2 linked regions of the Methanothermobacter thermautotrophicus genome follow. The protein of the gene in region 2 interacts with the protein of the main gene of each other region in a pairwise test. Links are inferred from orthologs where the notes say so. Each region holds a gene or a part of one and is shown on either strand. Other genes may lie near its edges.

The links.
Region 1: the proteins of pscS (region 2) and sepS interact in binary tests that used the Methanocaldococcus jannaschii proteins (3 or more experiments, as listed by UniProt). The link is inferred for Methanothermobacter thermautotrophicus from one-to-one orthologs.

What each region holds. Positions count from the first base shown.
Region 1 is NZ_QKOF01000005.1:237,792-247,956, reverse strand. The notes cover bases 4,196-7,111. They hold sepS (O-phosphoserine--tRNA ligase), read right to left. Parts: upstream 6,495-7,111; coding sequence 4,896-6,494; downstream 4,196-4,895. Other genes in these bases: tfrA (fumarate reductase (CoM/CoB) subunit TfrA), read left to right, coding at 6,678-7,111; DNK57_RS03755 (DUF120 domain-containing protein), read right to left, coding at 4,505-4,885; ribB (3,4-dihydroxy-2-butanone-4-phosphate synthase), read right to left, coding at 4,196-4,435. Outside these bases: Asp-tRNA(Asn)/Glu-tRNA(Gln) amidotransferase subunit GatA, read left to right, coding at 151-1,506; DNK57_RS03770 (nucleotide-binding protein), read left to right, coding at 1,520-2,983; DNK57_RS03765 (ATPase domain-containing protein), read right to left, coding at 3,021-3,749; more of ribB, read right to left, coding at 3,761-4,195; more of tfrA, read left to right, coding at 7,112-8,336; DNK57_RS03740 (HAD family hydrolase), read right to left, coding at 8,355-9,029; DNK57_RS03735 (amidohydrolase family protein), read right to left, coding at 9,007-10,165. UniProt on the Methanocaldococcus jannaschii protein: Catalyzes the attachment of O-phosphoserine (Sep) to tRNA(Cys).
Region 2 is NZ_QKOF01000006.1:272,143-282,290, reverse strand. The notes cover bases 4,923-7,821. They hold pscS (O-phospho-L-seryl-tRNA:Cys-tRNA synthase), read right to left. Parts: upstream 6,990-7,821; coding sequence 5,856-6,989; downstream 4,923-5,855. Other genes in these bases: DNK57_RS05810 (radical SAM protein), read right to left, coding at 7,511-7,821; DNK57_RS05815 (NTPase), read right to left, coding at 6,976-7,500; DNK57_RS05825 (GyrI-like domain-containing protein), read left to right, coding at 5,328-5,738; DNK57_RS05830 (universal stress protein), read left to right, coding at 4,923-5,316. Also shown: DNK57_RS05870 (elongation factor EF-2), read left to right, coding at 1-941; tuf (translation elongation factor EF-1 subunit alpha), read left to right, coding at 1,055-2,296; rpsJ (30S ribosomal protein S10), read left to right, coding at 2,331-2,639; mtrA (tetrahydromethanopterin S-methyltransferase subunit A), read right to left, coding at 2,992-3,534; DNK57_RS05840 (TetR/AcrR family transcriptional regulator), read left to right, coding at 3,673-4,302; DNK57_RS05835 (TIGR00288 family NYN domain-containing protein), read left to right, coding at 4,403-4,870; more of DNK57_RS05830, read left to right, coding at 4,873-4,922; more of DNK57_RS05810, read right to left, coding at 7,822-8,503; DNK57_RS05805 (TldD/PmbA family protein), read right to left, coding at 8,518-9,810; DNK57_RS05800 (phosphoglycolate phosphatase), read right to left, coding at 9,814-10,148. UniProt on the Methanocaldococcus jannaschii protein: Converts O-phospho-L-seryl-tRNA(Cys) (Sep-tRNA(Cys)) to L-cysteinyl-tRNA(Cys) (Cys-tRNA(Cys)).

The sequences.
Region 1 (10,165 bases), on a different replicon or contig from region 2:
TGGAAATGAAATTAAAACCAGAGATGTATGCCGCCATGGTGGCCGTGGAGCCCCACGGGTCAGATATTCCAAGCCAGACCCAGTCATGGCAGCCATTAATGCAGATCAGACTTAAATTTCACTTAAAATTGAAATATAAGGGTGTTAAACATGGAAACTGTTGATAAGGTTGATATGATTAAGAATCATGCCCTGACCGCATCAGAAAACCTTGAAAAATTTCTTAAGAGGATTGAGTCCGAGAACGATGATATCAACGCCTTCGTAGATTTAAAGGTTGAGGAGGCCGTTAAGAGGGCAGATGAGATAGACGCAAGGATAGCCTCTGGCCAGGAGACAGGGAGACTGGCGGGCCTTGTGATAGGAGTTAAAAGCAACATCAACGTGGAGGACTTCAACGTATCAGCAGCTTCAAGGACCCTCGAAAATTACACTGGAAGCTACGATGCAACTGTTATAAGGCGCATAAAGGCGGAGGACGGCATAATAATCGGCATGACCAACATGGATGAATTTGCCGCCGGAAGTTCAACCGAGACCTCATTCTTCGGTCCAACAGACAATCCAGCAGCCCCTGGAAGGATCCCGGGCGGTTCAAGTGGTGGAAGTGCTGCCGCAGTGGCTGCTGGCATGTGTGACCTGGCACTTGGATCAGATACAGGGGGTTCAATAAGGAATCCAGCATCACACTGCGGTGTAATGGGCTTCAAACCGACCTATGGGGCAGTTTCCAGGCAGGGACTTCTGGACCTCGCCATGAGCTTTGACCAGATAGGGCCCCTGGCAGCGGATGTCTCAGGGATCTCCCTGGCCCTTGAGGTCATATCAGGCCATGACCCTGCAGACCCCACAACCCTGGAAGGTTCACCTGACCTTGAGGCGGCGACTGAGCTGAAGGACCTAAGGGTCGGTGTTGTCAGGGAGTTTCTGGAGGTCACCGATGAGGCTATAGACGATGTTATCCAGGATAAACTGGGCGCCATTGAGGATGAGGGCGCCGAGATAGTTGAACTGGAATTTGAATACATAGACCTCTGCCTCCCCACCTACTACCTCATAAACTACGTTGAATTCTTCTCAGCCACCAGGAAGTATGACGGCAGGAAGTACGGCCACAGGATAGAGGATGTTTGCGGTCCTGAGGTCCTCAGGAGGATACATATGGGTTCCTACATAAGTCAGAAGGAATTATCTGGAAGATACTACAAGAGAGCCCTCCAGGCAAGATCCCTCATAAGGAGAGAGATAACAGGTCTTCTCACCAACGTGGACATAATAGCGGGGCCAACGGTTCCAAAACTACCCCACAAACTGGGCGAGGAGCTTGAACCAATGGAAATGTACGCCTATGATGTCCTGACGGTCATAGCTAACCTTGCAGGCATACCGGCTGCAAGCATACCGGCAGGAGATGTGGGGGGAGTTCCTGTTGGTCTGCAGCTACAGGCAAAGCCCTGCGATGACGGCATAATATTATCGGCCATGAGGGAGATTGCTTCACTGTAAGAGAGTGTCCCCCATGAGGATTGGACTCGTCTGTGTCAGGGGATCGGTCCCTGCCTTTGAGAACTTCGGATTTCTCCCAACGGATATTGTTGGAGCTAATGGCCTTGTGAAGGGTTCAAGGGCCCACAGGGTCCTGGACGGGATCATAATACCGGGGGGAAGCATAGTTGAGTCAGGAAGCCTTTCACCTGAACTTGGATCCGAGATAAGGAGGATGGCGGCCGACGGAAAATTTGTACTGGGGATATGCTCAGGTTTCCAGGCCCTTGCAGAGAGGACAGATATAGGGAGAAGGTCTCCATGCCCTGTTTACAGGGAGGGCCTGGGACTACTTAACGTAACCTTCCACCCCATGATAAGCAACGACCGGGTGGAGGCAACCATAACCGGAGAGTCCTTCCTCACCTCCGGGATGTCAGGTGAGAGCATAACAGGTTTCCACTGCCACACCTACGGTGAGATACGTGGCGATGCACCTGAGATAATGAGGTCCAGCATAGTCAGGGCAGACTATCGTGAAAGGCCGGGGGAGATCATATCAGGGGTCTGCAGTGATGATGGTAACGTTGCAGGGACCATGGTCCATGGCTGCCTGGATGAGAACCCTGCCCTCGTCGATAACATCCTGGAATTCCTTGATGCAGATGAGACATCAAGGGAGAGGATACTTGAAGCCAACAGGAAACTTCGTGAAGCCCTGAGATCTGAACTCGGGATATCAACGGGTATACGCGTGACAGACATTGGAGGGGTGAGGGGCACGCCACCCGCCATAATGATAGCATCCACGGGTTCAGACTCAGGTAAAACCTTCATATTAACGGGCCTTGCAGGCGCCCTCAGGAGGAGGGGCCTCAGGGTGGGTGTTATCAAGGTGGGACCCGATGTCAGGGACATAGTCCCCGCCCTCTACCTCATAAAGGAGCCAATGGAGGAGCACTCATCCATAAGGATAGGCCGCCTGGGCTGGATGGAGCTCAGGGATGTCCTTGAATCTGTGAGGGGAAGATATGACATAATACTTATCGAGGGAGTTATGAGCATCCTCACGGGCCTCCTGAATGATATAACACCATACTCAGGGGCTGAGATTGCCCTGGCAGCCGGGATCCCTGTGATAATGGTTGCCGGTTGCAGTAAGGGCGGCATAGAGTCTGCAGTGGTTGATCTTGACGCCCACATAGCTGTACTTGAGGGACTGGGTGTTGATGTATCCTGTGGAATACTGAACAGGGTCTATGATATGGATATATTTGAGAGGGCATCAGGTGGAAGGTACCTTGCCATCCCGAGGATAGAGATGAGTGAGAGGGGTGGCACACCTGAGGTTGAGATAAAACTTGAGGACTTCTGCCTGAAGGCCATGGAGACTGTGGAGGAGCACCTCGATGTCGATGCCCTCATCAGATTAGCAAAAAAACCAGAATTTAGGGGTTACATGGGCCCCGAAGAAATCAGAAGGGTATTCAGGGGTTGAATACCTATTCTGGATGTCTTTCTTCTGGATTGAGGTTTTAGATCCCCATATCCTCTTGAGGGATCTCCTCACCTTCAGTTATGGTTATACCCTCCTCACCACCGATCTCATATGTGAGGAACTGGAGTGGTGTTTTGGTGCTTCTCATCTTGACTATGTCCATTATCCGCTCCCTGCGACCGGTGTAGGGGTTCTCCCTTCTACCAAGCTTTATGGCGCCGTAGACCGAGAATAGAGCAAGTTCATTGAACTCCTTGGATGTTGCACTGTCCAGTATTATGACGGATGTTATACCGCGCTGTTTGAGCTCATATACGAGGAGGTCAAACTGGTTCCTGAATTCATAGGCTGTGAGTTTGGCTGTGTAGCCACCAAGACTGTCTATGACAACCACCTCGGCCTCAGGGGGTATGTCATGTATTATCTTGGTGAAGTTGCCCTTCATTGGATCCATGTCCATGCTTAGCTCTGCCTCGGTTATCCTCGCCCTTATACCTGTAAGTTCTATGAAGTTGAGGAGCCCCTTCTCCTCCAGCTCCTGGGTGTTCCACCCGAAGGAGTTTGCCTGTATGTGGAGGTCATTGGCGTCCTCCTCTGCTGTTATGTAGACGGTGTTATAACCCTCCATGCAGCTGCTTATGGCAAAGCGCAGCCCGAAGATGGTCTTACCACACCCGGGCTCCCCTGTTATCAGAACGGACCTTCCCATGGGGAAACCGCCTATGGTATCATCAAGTCCATTGATCCCTATCTTCAGCCTCTCCATTATGAACACCTCTATGATCTGAACTCCATGTATGATTCAATAAGGTCTGCACCGCTCATGAAAATAAGGTCATGCTCCCTGGCGTATTTCATGGCATCCTCTGTTGAGAGAGAGTTACCTGTCCTGTCATCCATCATCTCACAGCAGACAGCAACACCGGTAAGTCCGGCCATCTCCATGAGGGCTATGCTCATCTCGGTGTGACCCCCCCTGCTGAGTACATGGCCATCAGCAGCCCTGAGGAGGGTGACATGGCCGGGGGATCGGAATAGGTCGCCGAAGCTCTCATGCTTATCATCCCTGCAGATGCCTGCGAGTTCCCCTATTGTGAGGGCACGGTCATTGTCTGTTATCCCTGTGAATGTCTTCCTGTGGTTCACGGTTATGGAGAAGGCAGACTTATCATCGTAGGGTATGTCATGGGGGGACAGTTTCCCGAGGACCGGGTACCTGCCTGATGCCTCCTCCATTATATCGGTCATGTAGGGTATTCCAAGCTTCTCTGAGTTCTCCCAGGAGACAGGAACACATATGAGTCCCCCGGCATCGTTTCTCATGATACTTATATGCTCCGGCTTTATTTTCTCAGCAGCAACGATCATGTCGGTTTCTCTTTCACGGTTATCTGCATCAAATACAAGGACTATTTCTCCCCTTTTAAGCGCTTTAAGGGCTTCCTGAATCATATGATCACAATCTCCATTGATAATCCTGATGTTTATTAATCCATTATCATGTATCCATCTACTGATGTTCTATTCCTGGACTTCATCAGACTCTATATCCAGGCTAACGGTATCTCCATCCCTTAATTTAAGGGTTTTTCTGAGATTCACAGGGGCCACAAATTCAAGGCACCCGGCCCTGTGATGGGTTTTGACGGGGAAGAGGATGGCCCCTTCAACCTCTCCGTTGAGCACGGCCTTAACGTAGAGGACATCACCGAAGCCCCCGCCTCCATGTATCACAGGGGCCCCCCTCTTTATTCTATCCAGAATTTCAGGGTCCCCAACCTCTATGTTGAGGGTGCCCGGGAAGGGGTCGAAGCCCAGCTTTTTCCTGAACTGTTCCTGGTATACGCTGCGAGTTATGAAGTATGCCCCCTCACCGAAACCTGATTTAACAGTTCCTCTGATTATCAGAGCCTCACCCCCTTAACTTGCACCTTATTGTTGAGAACAGCGGCCCCCTCAGGTCGATCTCACGGTTTTTACCTGTTATGTACCTCATGGCGGCGTCCTCGAGTGTGAGGTTAAGGTCAGAGAGGGACCTTGCTATCGTGCTCCTTATCTCAACCTCCTCTGCGCCGCTTACAACCATCTCCTCTATGCGGTAGGCGGCCTCGGCTGCAAGGGCCTCCATGTAGGTTATGCCTGTGTTCAGGCCCTCCTTCCTGGCCCTGATGATGAGGTCGCTGTCGAGTTCGGTCCCGGGGGGCACCCCTAGGATGTTTCCATCATATATGTAAACGTTGTTCCATACTGCGGGTCCCAGAAGCCGGGTGTTCTCCTCCACCTCAAGGGCACTCACCTCTATCCGTCGTCCCAGGAACTCTCCACTGTAGACCTCGAAGCTGCAGGGGGATGGGGCGTCTGCATGGGCCCTCCAGGTTTTGATTATCTGCTCCATGAGCATGCGACCATCGGAGGTTACAGGGTGGAGGTTTATCCTGAGCATCTCGGCGATGTCCCTGTCAGACAGCCTCCACTCCCCATATATCTGCGGGTAGACCATTTCACGCACGTCACTGGCCTGGTTGAGTATCATGGCAACCCTTTCAACCCCCACTCCCAGGTTCATGACCTCCCTGTCTATCCCGTACATGGAGAGGGCTATTGGTGAATAGAGGCCAAAGGTTGCCACCTCAACCCACTCCTTAAGGAGGGGGTGGTAGGCGTAGACCTCTGTCTGGGTGCCGGGTATGTAGTACTTGGACTTCTTCTCATCCGGGCGGAACCTGAACCTTGAGAATCCCAGGTGTTCGAGGAGTCCCTCTGCAACGGCCTTACCCACATCGAGAGGGACCTCATCGTCCACAAAGACACAGGATGCGGAGTGGTAGGTCATAAGGTGGCTTGAGTCCTCCTTCTGCTCCCTCCGGAAGCAGCGGTCAATTGAGAAAAGCTTCAGGGGCATTCTGTATCTGTCGTGGATGTTCTGGAGTGATATGAACCATCCTGATGTCATATGGGACCTGAGGGTGGTTCTCCCTGAAACTGGCTTCAGATCCCTTATCTCAGGGAACACCCGCTCAAGGACCCTCAGACCATCATGGCTCTCAACTTCAAGGGCATTTGAGACCTCCAGGACCAGGTCGTCCCCTGAAAGGTCACCCTTCTTGTATGACCTGAAGACCTCCTTCAGGTTTTCTAGCTTCTCTTCAGATACCTCTATACCCATATCCTCTATCATCTGAATTCTATCGGCCCCGAGTCCGATGTCGGGCCTTGGGAGGCCCCCAAGGTAGAAGCACCTGTCCAGCACTGCAGGGGCCTCGGGCCCGAACTGGCGGTATATGTGCTCCTCGTCTATGAGGAGCGGGTTCACCATTTCACTGAAGCCGAGGCGCAGGTAGGCCTCCCTTATCATCCAGATGGTATCATAGAGTACATGAGATTTTCCGGTTTCAAATCGGAGGCGTGGATACTGCATGTCATGGTGGGGTTTACTGAGGCTCCTCCCACTTTCAAGCCATGCCCTTTCAAAGTCCCTCCTTGAAAGCTTCACTATATCCTTTCTTTTCAAACAGAACCCCCACTGATTTTAAATTATTGAATAAATCAGGTGGTTAATCCACTGTTGACCAGGCCAATCACCAGAATGTATGGGGTGTTGTCACCATGGATTGACTTTATTCTCTTGTGATGGTTTATCACCTTAACTATTGACTGCCAAACCTTATAATAGTGAATGTTAAAAATATTGTCCATGGAAAGTCAGGTCTATGAATGTGATGTTCTGATAATAGGCTCCGGGGGAGCCGGCTGCAGGGCGGCCATAGAAGTTTCTGAACACAATCTCACGCCATTAATAGTATCAAAGGGTTTATCATTCAAATCAGGATGCACTGGAATGGCTGAGGGCGGATACAACGCTGCATTTGCATGTGTTGACCCTGAGGACAGTCCGGACGTGCACTTCGAGGATACCATGAGGGGGGGTGGGTTCATCAATGACCCTGCCCTCGTCCGCATACTTGTGGATGAGGCACCCGACAGGTTGAGGGACCTTGAAAACTACGGGGCGCTCTTCGACAGGCAGGAATCCGGGTTGCTTGACCAGAGACCCTTCGGGGGGCAGACATACCGCAGGACGTGCTACCAGGGTGACCGCACCGGCCATGAGATGATAACCGCCCTCAAGGAGGAGGTCCTACGACGGGATATAGAGACCGTGGAGGAGGTCATGATAACATCCCTCCTCGTGGAGGAGGACCGTGTACTTGGAGCCATGGGCGTATCCATCAGGGACTCCAGCACTGTGGCCTTCAGGGCAGCTTCAACCATCCTCGCAACAGGGGGAGCCGGTCACATCTACCCGGTGACCTCCAACACAATCCAGAAGGGTGGTGATGGGTTCTCTGTGGCATGGAAGGCCGGGGCTGACCTGATTGACATGGAGCAGGTCCAGTTCCATCCCACAGGCATGGTCTACCCAGAGTCAAGGAGGGGGATCCTTGTGACGGAGGCCGTGCGGGGTGAGGGCGGAATACTCCTCAACAGTGAGGGGGAGAGGTTCATGAAGAGATACGACCCCAGGGGTGAACTTGCAACAAGGGATGTTGTTGCAAGGGCAATCTACACTGAGATCATGGAGGGGAGGGGCACCAGGCATGGTGGAGTCTACCTTGATGTCAGCCACCTCCCTGATGAGGTCATAGAGGAGAAACTTGAGACCATGCTCCTCCAGTTCCAGGATGTTGGTATTGATATAAGATCCGAGCCAATGGAGGTGGCACCCACAGCACACCACTTCATGGGGGGTGTCAGGATAGATGAATGGGGAAGAACAAACCTCAGGAACCTCTTTGCAGCCGGCGAGGTTGCAGGGGGTGTCCATGGAGCCAACAGACTGGGAGGCAATGCACTTGCGGATACCCAGGTATTCGGGCGTAGAGCAGGGATAGCTGCTGCAAGGAACGCCCTTAAATCATCCTCTGCATCCATTAAATCGGCGGTCGAGGAGGAGGAATACCGTATAAAGTCAATGGTGGCCGATGGATCCCACAACCCATCTGAGATAAGGGATAAGCTTCACGAGGCCATGTGGAGCGGTGTTGCAATAGTAAGGAGTCGTGAGTCCCTTGAATCAGCCAGGACAGTTATCAAGGACCTCAGAATGATGATGGGTGATCTGAATGTCCCTGAGACATCCGGATTTAACACCTGCCTCATTGAGGCCCTTGAACTTGAAAACATGCTTATAACGTCCTCGCTGGTGGTGGAGTCAGCCCTGATAAGGGAGGAGAGCAGGGGGTCCCACTACAGGAAGGATTTCCCTGAAACCAGACCTGAATGGCTTAAAAGCATAGTCCTCAACAGGGAAAGGAAAACCGGGTTCATAGAGAGGGGCCTTAAATCAGCTTAAGACAGCTATTAAATATGATCACGGGTCATGGATATTCAGCACGGTATCCCTGAGTTCAGGGCTTCTGTAATCAGGGAATACATAACAGGCCCCGGCAGCCAGGAGGTCCCTTTCACTGTACCTCCCCGCTGATATGCCGATGTTAACAGCTCCAACATGGGTGCCGGCCATCATGTCATGGGGGGTGTCACCGAAGAGTACAGTGACACCGGTTGCACCGAGGCTCAGGCCCCTTCTAACCGCAATCTCAGTCAACTTCTTCCTGTCGGGGCTGTCACTTCCAAAGCCCCCAAAGGAAAAGTAACCTGCAATACCCGCCCTTTCAAGCTTCATGAATGCTATTTCCATCAGGTTTCCTGTAACGAGGCCAATAGACACACCCATGGATTTTAGGAAACTCAGGAACTCATCCACACCATCTATGAGTTCTATATCCTCCCCCTTTATGTTATGCTTCACGTACTCTCTGAGTTCCACCAGGAATTCATCCAGGTGCATCTCTATCTCCGCATCTTCGAGTCCCTTGAGGAGGAGCACCTCCTCTGCTATTGAAGGGTCTGTCTTCCCGTGGTAGTCTATGCTGTCCACGCCGGCATCAACGCCATAGACCTCCCTGAAGGCGTGCCTGAAGGCGTCCTCATGTGCATATGACCTGTGTATCAGGGTCTTATCAACGTCGAAGAGGGCCATCATCTGTTAGCTCCCCTGCAGCTGATTCTGCAATTTCCATAACGTATTCCTCGTCCAGGACCTCCAGTTCCCCCTCCCTGAGTAGTATCCTGCCGTCGCATATGACGGTGTCCACGTCGGCCCCTGAGGCAGCATACACTGTGTGTGATTCTGGATTTCTCCATGGTGTGAGGTGGGGCCTCCTGGTGTTTAGTATGACGATGTCAGCGAGCTTACCAGGGGCTATCAGGCCGGCGTCGATTCCAAGGGCCCTGGCACCGTTGACTGTGGCCATACTGAATACCTCAATGGCTGGAAGGGCTGTGGGGTCTCCCAGGTTCACCTTCTGGAGCAGGGAGGCCGTTTTCATCTCCTGGAACATGTCGAGGTTGTTGTTTGATGCGGCTCCATCGGTTCCCAGTGAAACGTTAACACCCCTCTTGAGGAGCCGGGTGACGGGGGATACTCCGGATGCAAGTTTCATGTTACTCGTGGGGTTGTGTGAGACCTTCACATCCCTCTCTGCAAGGATATCCATATCCCGGTCCTTCAGCCAGACGCAGTGGGCAGCCACGGTCTGCGGGCCCAGTAAACCTGTCTCATCAAGGTACTCCACAGGTGTCATTCCATGGGACCTTGAGACTTCACTGACCTCATTATCTGTCTCTGAGACATGTATATGTATCATGAGATCATTTTCACAGGCCAGGGTAGCCGTCTTTTTAAGAAGTTCCTCTGAGCAGGTGTAGGGACTGTGGGGGCCAAGTGCAACCATTATGCGCCCATCAGCCATCCCGTGGCATTCCTTTATTATCCTGCGGCTCTCCATCAGTTCTGCTCTCATCTTTTCAGTGTCGCCCAGGTCTATCATGCCGTGACTTATGACGCACCTGAGGCCTGCCTCCTCCACGGCACGTGCAACGTGGTCCATGTAGAAGTACATGTCGCTGAAGGAGGTTGTCCCTGATCTTATCATTTCGATGCATCCCAGGAGGGCTCCAGCGTAGCAGTAGTCACCGTTGAGCCGGGCCTCAGCCGGCCATATGTGGTCGTTCAGCCATCTGTCCAGGGGAAGGTCATCTGCAATCCCCCTGAAAAGTGTCATTGAGAGGTGGGTGTGGGTGTTCACGAGTCCAGGGATCAGGAGCTTTCCAGTTCCA
Region 2 (10,148 bases):
AGGACCCAACCGTAAGGGTTGAAATAAACGAGGAGACCGGTGAACACCTCATCTCAGGTATGGGTGAACTCCACCTTGAGATCATAGCCTACAGGATCAACGAGAAGGGTGTTGAGATAGAGACATCAGAACCGATAGTCGTCTACAGGGAGACCGTTGCAGGTACCGCAGGACCCGTTGAGGGTAAATCACCCAACAAACACAACCGCTTCTACATAGAAATTGAACCAGTTGAAGAATCAGTGATGCAAGCTATACAGGAAGGTAAGATAAAAGAAGGTCGTGTAAAGGGTAAGGAGATGGCCAAGAACTTCATAGAGGCAGGTATGGATAAGGAGGAAGCCAGAAGGGTCTGGGATGTCTATGAGAAGAACATCTTCATCAACATGACCCGTGGTATCCAGTACCTCGACGAGATCAAGGAGCTCCTCATGGACGGATTTGAGAGTGCAATGGACAACGGCCCACTGGCCAAGGAGAAGGTCATGGGGGTTAAGATAAAACTCATGGACGCCAAGATCCACGAGGACGCTGTCCACAGGGGTCCCGCACAGGTCCTTCCAGCCATAAGGAAGGGTATATTCGGTGCCATGATGTCTGCAGAGCCAGTGCTCCTTGAACCCATACAGAAGGTATTCATCAACGTGCCACAGGATTACATGGGAAGCGCGACACGTGAGATACAGAACAGGCGTGGACAGATCGTCAACATGACCCAGGAGGGTGACATGGTAACCGTTGAATCCACTGTACCAGTGGCGGAGATGTTTGGATTCGCAGGCGATATCAGGTCAGCCACCGAGGGACGATGTCTCTGGTCAACAGAGAACGCTGGATTCGAGAGACTTCCAAACGAACTGCAGCACACCATAATAAGGGAGGTAAGGACCAGGAAGGGTCTGAGTCCTGAACCCTACAGGGCAGACCACTACCTGGGTTAATCCCATTAAACTTATATAATTAAAAAGAATATAGGAAATTACCTTAGACAAACAGCATGCCCATTTGCTGGATCTAAAAAATCAGGCTAAACCATCATATATGGAGGTATATTATGGCTAAAGAAAAAGAACACATGAACCTGGCGTTTATTGGACACGTAGACCACGGAAAATCCACACTAGTGGGACACCTGCTCCTGCAGGCCGGAGCAATCGCCGAACAGCAGTTAGCTGACGGTGAAGACAAGTTCAGGTTTGTCATGGACAGGCTCTCCGAGGAAAGGGAAAGAGGAGTTACAATCGACCTTGCACACGCCAAATTCGAAACAGACAAGTACGAGTTCACAATCGTGGACTGCCCCGGACACCGTGACTTCGTTAAGAACATGATCACAGGTGCGTCCCAGGCAGACGCAGCAGTCCTAGTAGTTGCAGTGGACGACGGTGTAATGCCCCAGACCAAGGAACACGTGTTCCTATCAAGGACACTGGGTATAAACCAGCTCATAGTCGCCATCAACAAGATGGACCTCGTCAACTACGACGAAGAGAAATTCAACGCCCTCAAGGATGAGGTTGCAGCCCTAATCAAAACAGTGGGTTACAAGCCAAGCGACGTTGAATTCATCCCACTCTCCGCCTTTGAAGGGGACAACATAACATCAAAGAGCGAAAACACCCCATGGTACAAGGGTAAAACACTCGTTGAAGCCCTTGACGACCTTGAAGCACCCGAAAAGCCTGTGGACCTTCCACTGAGGATCCCTATACAGGACGTCTACTCCATCACAGGTGTCGGTACCGTCCCAGTGGGACGTGTAGAGACAGGTGTCCTCAAGAAGGGTGAAAATGTCATATTCGAACCTGCAGGTGTAAGTGGAGAGGTCAAATCCATCGAAATGCACCATGAGATGATCGAACAGGCCGAACCTGGTGACAACATAGGTTTCAACGTCAGGGGTGTCGGTAAAAACGACATCAGAAGGGGAGACGTCGCAGGACACCTGGACAACCCGCCAAAGGTTGCCAAGGAGTTCACGGCACAGATCGTTGTTCTCCAGCACCCAGGTGTCATAACAGTGGGTTACACACCTGTATTCCACTGTCACACAGCACAGGTTGCCTGTACCTTCCTTGAACTGGTGCAGAAGATGAACCCTGCAACAGGTCAGGTGGAAGAGGAAAACCCTGACTTCCTGAAAACAGGTAACGCTGCTGTTGTGAAGGTCAAACCAACCAAGCCACTGGTCATCGAGAAGATAAAGGACATCCCACACATGGGAAGATTCGCCATAAGGGACATGGGACAGACAGTGGCTGCTGGAATGTGCATAGACCTCGTACCAGCAAAATAAACCCACCTCTTCCCTTTTTTACAGGAGGATTTAAATGCACAAAGCAAGGATTAAACTGACAGGGACAGACCCTGAAAAACTGGCATACGTCTGTGACCAGCTCAAGAAGATTGCTGAGAGGACAGGCGTGGACATGTCAGGCCCAATACCCCTCCCAACCAAGAGGCTCGTGGTTCCAACAAGGAAATCCCCTGATGGTGAGGGAACCGCAACCTGGGAGAAATGGGAGATGAGGATCCACAAGAGGCTTGTGGGTATAGAGGCCGATGAAAGGGCCATGCGTCAGGTCATGAAGGTCAACGTGCCTGACAATGTCAGCATCGAAATCGAACTCAAAAGTTAACTGGGGTGCAAACCCCTCTAACTAAATTCACCCACCAAAAACTATATAAATAAGAGTTTATCAATCTCTTTTATCTGACACTGCCGGGATAGCCTAGCCAGGTAAGGCGCGGGACTTGAGATCCCGTGGAGATTCTCTCCGCCTGGGTTCAAATCCCAGTCCCGGCGCTTAAAAAACTTTTTTCTGAATTAAAATCATAACTGTTCTGCCGGGATAGCCTAGCCAGGTAAGGCGCAAGACTGGAAATCTTGTGGAGCTCTGCTCCTCCTGGGTTCAAATCCCAGTCCCGGCGTGGAAAATAGGAGGAAGTGACCGCCTCTGGGTGGCGGTCAGGACCCTTAAAAATAAATAATCAGGTGTTTTCTTCTGAATCCCCTTTTTTAATTTCCGGAAACTTTAAAACGAGGGGTTCCTCTTCCATCGCACCAGCGTCATGAACCACACAGTCCTCTATCCTTGCAGTTATCATGGATGGATCCTCAACATCAACCATGTCCACAAGTTCAACCTGTCTCCTGAACCTCTCTATGGCCTCCTCAGGCATGTTCTCAATGTATGGTATTGCACCGGTTGCACCGATGATCCTTCCTGTTTCTCCATCAACACCATTTTCGTGGAGGGCCTTCATGGTCTGTCCTGTGATGTGTCCCATGACCTCTGCACCGCATACAAGGAGGAATCGCAGGTTGGGGTTTGCGATCACATTTCCAACAACCTTCTCTATTCCAAGGTTCTCTGTGTGCAGTGAACCTGAAATTGCAGCGCCCGCCTTCACAGGCTCATCTTCCATGTGAGAGCCCAGGGTGACAACCGCAACCGGACTTTCTGCGTCGCCAACCACATAGTCCCCTACTATGTGGGGCCAGTCTTCAGGTACGGGTTTCTTTTCAGCCATCAGAAACACCTCTTTAACCGTCAGTTAATTTTTAACTTCCGGTTAAAATTTAACTTGGAGTTAATATTATATAAAACTTCCGGTAAAAATGTTTTAAACCACCGGAACAGATATTCATAGACATGCAGGTGAATCAACATGGCGCCCTCAAGACGCGAACGTGAAAGGGAAAGGAGACGGGAACAGATCATAAGGGCCGCAGAGAAGGCATTCTTTGCAAGGGGATACGACAGGGTGACCATGGATGAAATAGCCAGGGAGGCAGATGTCAACAAGGCCCTCCTCTACTACTACTTCAAAAACAAGGAATCCCTCTTCCTAGCAGTGAACCTCTACGGTGTCCGTATACTCCACAGGATGTACAGAATGTGCATGGAGCTTGACACAGATGGATATGGTAAGGTCAGGGCCATGGTGGAGGCCCTCTACATCTTCTCAAAGGAACACCCAGATTACTTCAGGGTATACTGCTACAGTGGCACCGAGAGGTTCGAGCTGAGTGAAGCTGATGATGCGAAGGAGATAGTGGACCTCCGTACAGGAATGTGGAGGCTCATGGTTGAGGCCATAATGGAGGGCATGAAGGACGGCAGCATCCGCAGCGACCTCGACCCTGTAGAGTTGTCAATATACATCCATACACTGGCCATAAATGCCCTGAACCTTGATTTCACATCCAGGATGGTCCTGGAGGCCAGGAATATAAGCAGGGACAGGTTCTGGGAGGACCTTGAGGTTTTCATTGAATCAGCCCTCAGGCCCCGGTGATAAAACCCCCCAAAAAACAGCAGCTCAAACATCACCACATAAGTATATAAGGTTTTAGATACATAAGGGTATTAAAAGTTAAAGAGAGGAACGAATAAAAATGGATAATGATAATAACTTTGTGATAATAAACAACAGTCGAAAGGATAAAAAGAGTCTGGGACTCCTTGTTGATGGTCCAAATATGCTCAGAAAGGAATTCTGTTCAGACCTTGAATTTGTGAAGAACCTCCTCTTTGACAGGGGAAACCTCAAGATAGGAAAGGTGCTCCTGAACCAGTACGCCTCAGATAAGCTGATCGAGGCAGTCGTGAACCAGGGATTCTCACCCATGATAGTTGCAGGTGATGTGGATGTTCAGCTCGCAGTTGAAGCCTTTGAACTCATACACAACCCCAACATCGATGTGGTTGCAATTATGACAAGGAACGCCGACTTCCTCCCCCTAATAAACATAGCAAAGGAGAACGGGAAGGAGACCCTGGTTATAGGTGCAGAGCCAGGTTTCAGCGTAGCACTCCAGAACTCAGCAGACGACTCCATAATCCTTGGAAGCGAAGGGGTGTAGATGTGTACCGACGAATACTGATACCCACAGACGGCTCAGAGGACGCCAGGAAGGCAACGCTGCACGCATTCCACATGGCAGGGATGAGCGGAGCAGACATACTGGGTATAAGTGTCGTTGACACATCCTACAGAGAACTCTGGGACGAGGATATCAGCAGACGCCTCGAGGAGATAATGAGGAAACAGTCAGAGAATGCAATATCCATCCTTAAGGAAGAATTCAGCTCCCAGCAGGAGCTGGGCCATCTGAAGGGGACCCGTCTTGATACGGTTATACTTGAGGGTAACCCTGCAGAGGTGATCCTTGAGGTCATGGAGGAGGAGGACGTGGACCTGGTTGTGATGGGTAGCTCAGGCAAACACGGACTTGATCGCATAATATCCGGAAGTATAACAAGGAAGGTTCTTAAATCAGCCACAAAGCCCGTTATGGTCGTTGGTTAACGGTGATTATAATGATAGGTAAAAGGACACTGAATGATGAGAAACTTGCACTGATAACCTTTACAGGACCCCTCAGTAAGACACAGGAGGTCCTTGAAGAGGTTTCAGACTTTGTATCATCAAGTGATAAACTTGAAGCTGACGGTAACCCCACACTGATATTCTACACAGCACCCCTCAAGGACGAGGGAAGATACGATGTGGGTATACCTGTAAAGGGCGACTCCGAGGGTGACGGAAAGATAAGGGTAGTCACAATACCAGGCCATACTGTGATATTCACAGAATACTCAGAAGACCGTGAGGAGGCCTACCGAAGGCTCATAGAATACGTCGAGGAGAACTGTCTTGACGTAATAGGTGCGCCGCGGGAGGTCCTCCATGGGGATGTGAGGGAGATCCAGTTCCCTGTGGTCCTTTAAATGTTACCTCACATCATTGAGAACAGCTTACTGGAATTCACTGATTTTTTTCCCTTACTATTCTTTCATAAATAAAGAAACGTTCACTGTTCTATTTTCAAGAAACTACAGCTAAAATCACCGGTTCTCCTCAACTATATCCCTGAATGAGTCAACCACGTACTGAACCTGCTCCTCTGTCATTCCATAGATGCTGCACTTGAACCACTTTGTCTGACCCCTCCTTATTCCAACTATACCCCTCTTCTTAAGTTCCTCATAGAGGAAAAAGCCCTTCCTTGGATGTGAAGCCGCTATCTCATGGAATACTGGGGTTTCAAACCTTACAAGATCATGCTCCTTGGGCCTCACACCCAGCTGCTCTATACCCCCAATATCCTCAAGTTCAGAGACCAGGTAACGTGTCTTCTCAACCTCCTCGTCCCAGCGTGAAACCCTCTCCCTCACATAGGGCAGGGAGGCCATGAGGGTTGCCAGTGGCGCGCCCCTTGATGTGCAGCCCAGGAGTTCAAGCTCCTTCTTCTCATGCCTCCCGGACCTCCTCAGTACAAGGTCCTCCCACTCAGATCTCATCCCGAGAACACCTATCGGTCCGGAGGCTGCCATGCTCTTGTGACCGCTCCCAACAACAAAGTCAACCCCGAGTTCCCTGAGGTTAACAGGGAGCCTCCCCATGGAATAGGCGCAGTTTAGGAGTAATGGAACCCCCAGCTTCCTGCATACGTCCGCCACGCCCCGTGCATCTGTCAGGTTCCCGTAGTTACCATCGACATGGGTGAGAACCGCAAGCTTAACCTCAACCCTGTCAAGGGTCTCCTCAAGGACCTCCCTGTAGGCCTCGGGTGTTACCTCATAGGTGGGGTGTCCACTCGACGGAACCTCAACGATTTCAAGGCCGTTCCTCTCAGCTGCAAGGTGTGTGGTGTAGTGGGCATTTCCATCAACAACAACGGTGTCGCCCCTATCACAGAGTGCATGCATCACCGCAAATTTACCCTCCCTTGCACCATGAACCGTCCTCACGGCATCAGAGCCGGTGAACTCTGCAAGGTCATCCAGGAAGCAGTTTACCGCGGGCCTTGTGACCTTGTCCAGTCTGCCGTCGCAGTAGTCACAGACACTGTAACCATCCCCGAATTCATACAGGGCCTTCCTTGCAGCGGCAGGGAGAACACCACCACGCTGTAGGGGGTTGAGGTTGAGGTTATCCCTTTCAAGTTTTCTTGTAAGACCATAATCAGCGCATTCCATGATAATCACCAAGTAAGTCAATTATCCTCCCGTAAACCCTGTCCCGTTTCTCAGGATCAACAACAAATACCCTTATGTCCTCCCTCTTTTTTATACTTTGAAGGGTTCTCCTGTGAACCGCTGCGATGAGGAGGACATCAGAGTTGAGGGCCTCGTCAACAGCCCTCCTGAATTCCTGGCTCTTAAGCTCCATGGGACCGATTTCATCTATGACGAGACAGTCATCCTCATCCAGGGACCTCCTGATTGCCGGGACAGCCAATTCATCCATGGCCGCTAAATTTACGCCGTACCTGCCAATACGTGGCCCCTCTGTTTCCAGTGACGCGAGGAGAGCCCTCCTGCCCGATGCTATGTCAACGACCTCGAAACCCCACCTTGAACCACCCACCCTCACCTCGGGTGTTATGATCCCTCCAACCGAAAGGCCCTTACCCTCAAGGTAGTCCCTCAGCCTTCCAACCATGGTGCTCTTCCCGCTGCCGGGTCTCCCTGTGATCAGTATCTTCATGAGAACCCTCCTAGATAATGTTTTCAAGGCCCTCCCTCAGGGCCCACCTTCTGGCCTCCTCAAGCTCCTCAAGGTAGAGGGGGCGGTTGATCTCAGGGTAAGCTGAAGCCCTGTAGAGGGGGCGGTACTGGCCCATTATGTTCATCACAGTGTCTGTGCCCAGGTTCTCTGCCACCCATGAAATGATGGGCATGGTGCAGCATTCAAGGTGCCCTGGAAGTACCAGGTGCCTTATTATCATGTCCTCCCCTGCTATCATGAGGTGGTTCCTGGATACGACCTCAAAGTAGTCATGGACACCGGCAAGTCTCTCTGCACATTCACTGTTGCCGAACTTGAAGTCTGTGAGGTACAGGTCCGCAGCACCCATTATGAGCCTGACTGATTCCGTGGACATGTACATGTTACTGTTCCATACAACGGGTACACTGATGGACACCACTGAGAGGACCCGGAGGATGTATGGGAGTGCCGGTGTCGGGTCTCCTCCCACAAAGTTGACGTTCGCTGCTCCCATGCGCCTCCTTTCCTCTATGATCGCTGCCAGTTCATCCACCTCAATGTGTCTGCCGGTGGATGGGTTCTGGGATATGTCCCAGTTCTGACAGAAGACACACCGCATGGTGCAGCCTGAAAAGAAGACGGTATGGCTTGGTACCAGTGGTGCCTCCTCCCCGTAGTGAAGGAACTCCGATGCCACGCGGGGCCCCATGACGCCGCAGCGTCCACTCTCCATCTGGCGGTTAACGCCGCACCTCCAGGGGCACAGTGAACACTCCCCAAGGATTCTTTCAGCGATTTCAATCTTAAGATCGAGGAAAGACCTGTCACACGCCCCTGAACACTCCATACCTGCCTCTATCCTTTCATGTTCCATCCAGAGCTCAGAGATCCCTGAGTCCCCGTGAAAGGATGCTGGGGTCCTGGAGGCGACAAGGAACCTTGCATCCCTAATCCCGTCCCTTACAGACAGGTAGTGTTGAAGTGCATCCTTCAGTGACATGACCCTTAATGTGCCTATCCCGTGACATGTACTTCCTCAAACATGAGAGGTGCTGTTACAAAGCCCCCCACCTGTCTCCTTTCAAGGTCCGTTGATGAGGCCTTCATCATGAGCTCAAATATGTTTCCTGAGAGCATTGCCTTCTTAACAGGCGTGAATTCCCCTGCTTCCACCATGAATGCATTGTTGGCCTCCACCGAGAAGTCACCGGATATTGGATTTGCGGTGTGGGCACCCAGGACATCTGTCACGAATATCCCCATGAAATCCTCCAGTTGGACTGTCCTGTTAAATTCAAGTATTAAGTTAGTGGTTGAGACAGCTGGAACCTCCATGTAGCCCCTCAGACCATTACCTGTACTCTCAACCCTCCCCTTTGATGCTGTGTAGATGTTATGCAGGTATCCCCTCAGAATTCCATCCTCCACAAGGACTGTCCGCTGGGAGGGTGTCCCCTCACCATCAAAGGGGGCTGATCCAAGGCCACCCTCCATGGTGCCGTCATCGTACACTGAGAGACCCTCACTGGTGACCCGGCTCCCAAGCCTATCCGCCAGGACGGACCTCCCCCTCTGAACATTATCTGCGCTGAATGCTGCTGCGAATGTTCCAAGAAGTCCTGCAGCTGCATGGTAGTCCAGGACCGCTGGAATCTTACCGCCCTCAATACTCCTGCCACCAACCGAATCCTTTGCAATCCTGCAGGCCCTTCCAGCTATCCACTCAGGGTCGATGTCAAGTTTACAGGAGGAATCTGACTCGTAGGCCGTTGTCTTCATACCATTCCCCTCAGCTGTCACAGAGATGTGGGCTGAGAAGACTGTTGAAGCTGATGATGCCTCAACACCCTCCGAGTTTACTATAAATGTTTCAATCCGGGAAGCTGTGAAGCCGCCGCTTGTGGGTTTGCATCCCTCCTCCAGGACCCTCTCAATCATTCTACCGGCCATCTCCACTGAGTCCTCAACTTCAAGGTCACTGAAGGACCTGTCATGGATTCCCTTAACCGAGGGATATGTGGAGGGTTCAGAGAAGCCGAAGTTTTCATCAGGATCCGCGAGCCTAAGGTTCTGGGCCGCCATCCTCACAGCAGCATCAACTCCCCCAGGATCCGATGTGTAGGCAAATCCCATCCGCCCCTCCTTCAGGATACGGATACCTATCCCTGTCATGGATTCAATCTTACCAAAGTCTATGAGGTCACGCTGGATCTCGACCTCCAGTGTCTTCTCCCTTTCAATGTAGACCTCAGCCATTTCACCATATTTTAAGGCACGTTTAACAGCCTCTTCACCGATCCCCAACATAGGTCACACCCCCAAGAATCTCTGGACAGCCTCTGCAACCCCCTCTCCATGGGCCGCAGAGGTTACATAATCCGCAATCGCCTTCAGTTCAGGGTCTGCATTTGCAACCGCGACCCTGAACCCTGCATGTTCAATGAACTCCAGATCGTTTTCACTGTCGCCTATTGCCATGACATCATCCATCCCCAGTCCCATGGATTCCAGCAGGATCTCCATGGATGAGCCCTTATTCACTGCAGGGTCTGTAAGGTGTATGGCAAAGCCCGTGTCATAGACCTCAACATCGAAGCCACTGAGTGCCTCCCTCACAGTGTCTGCAGGTACATCCCGGGTCAGTG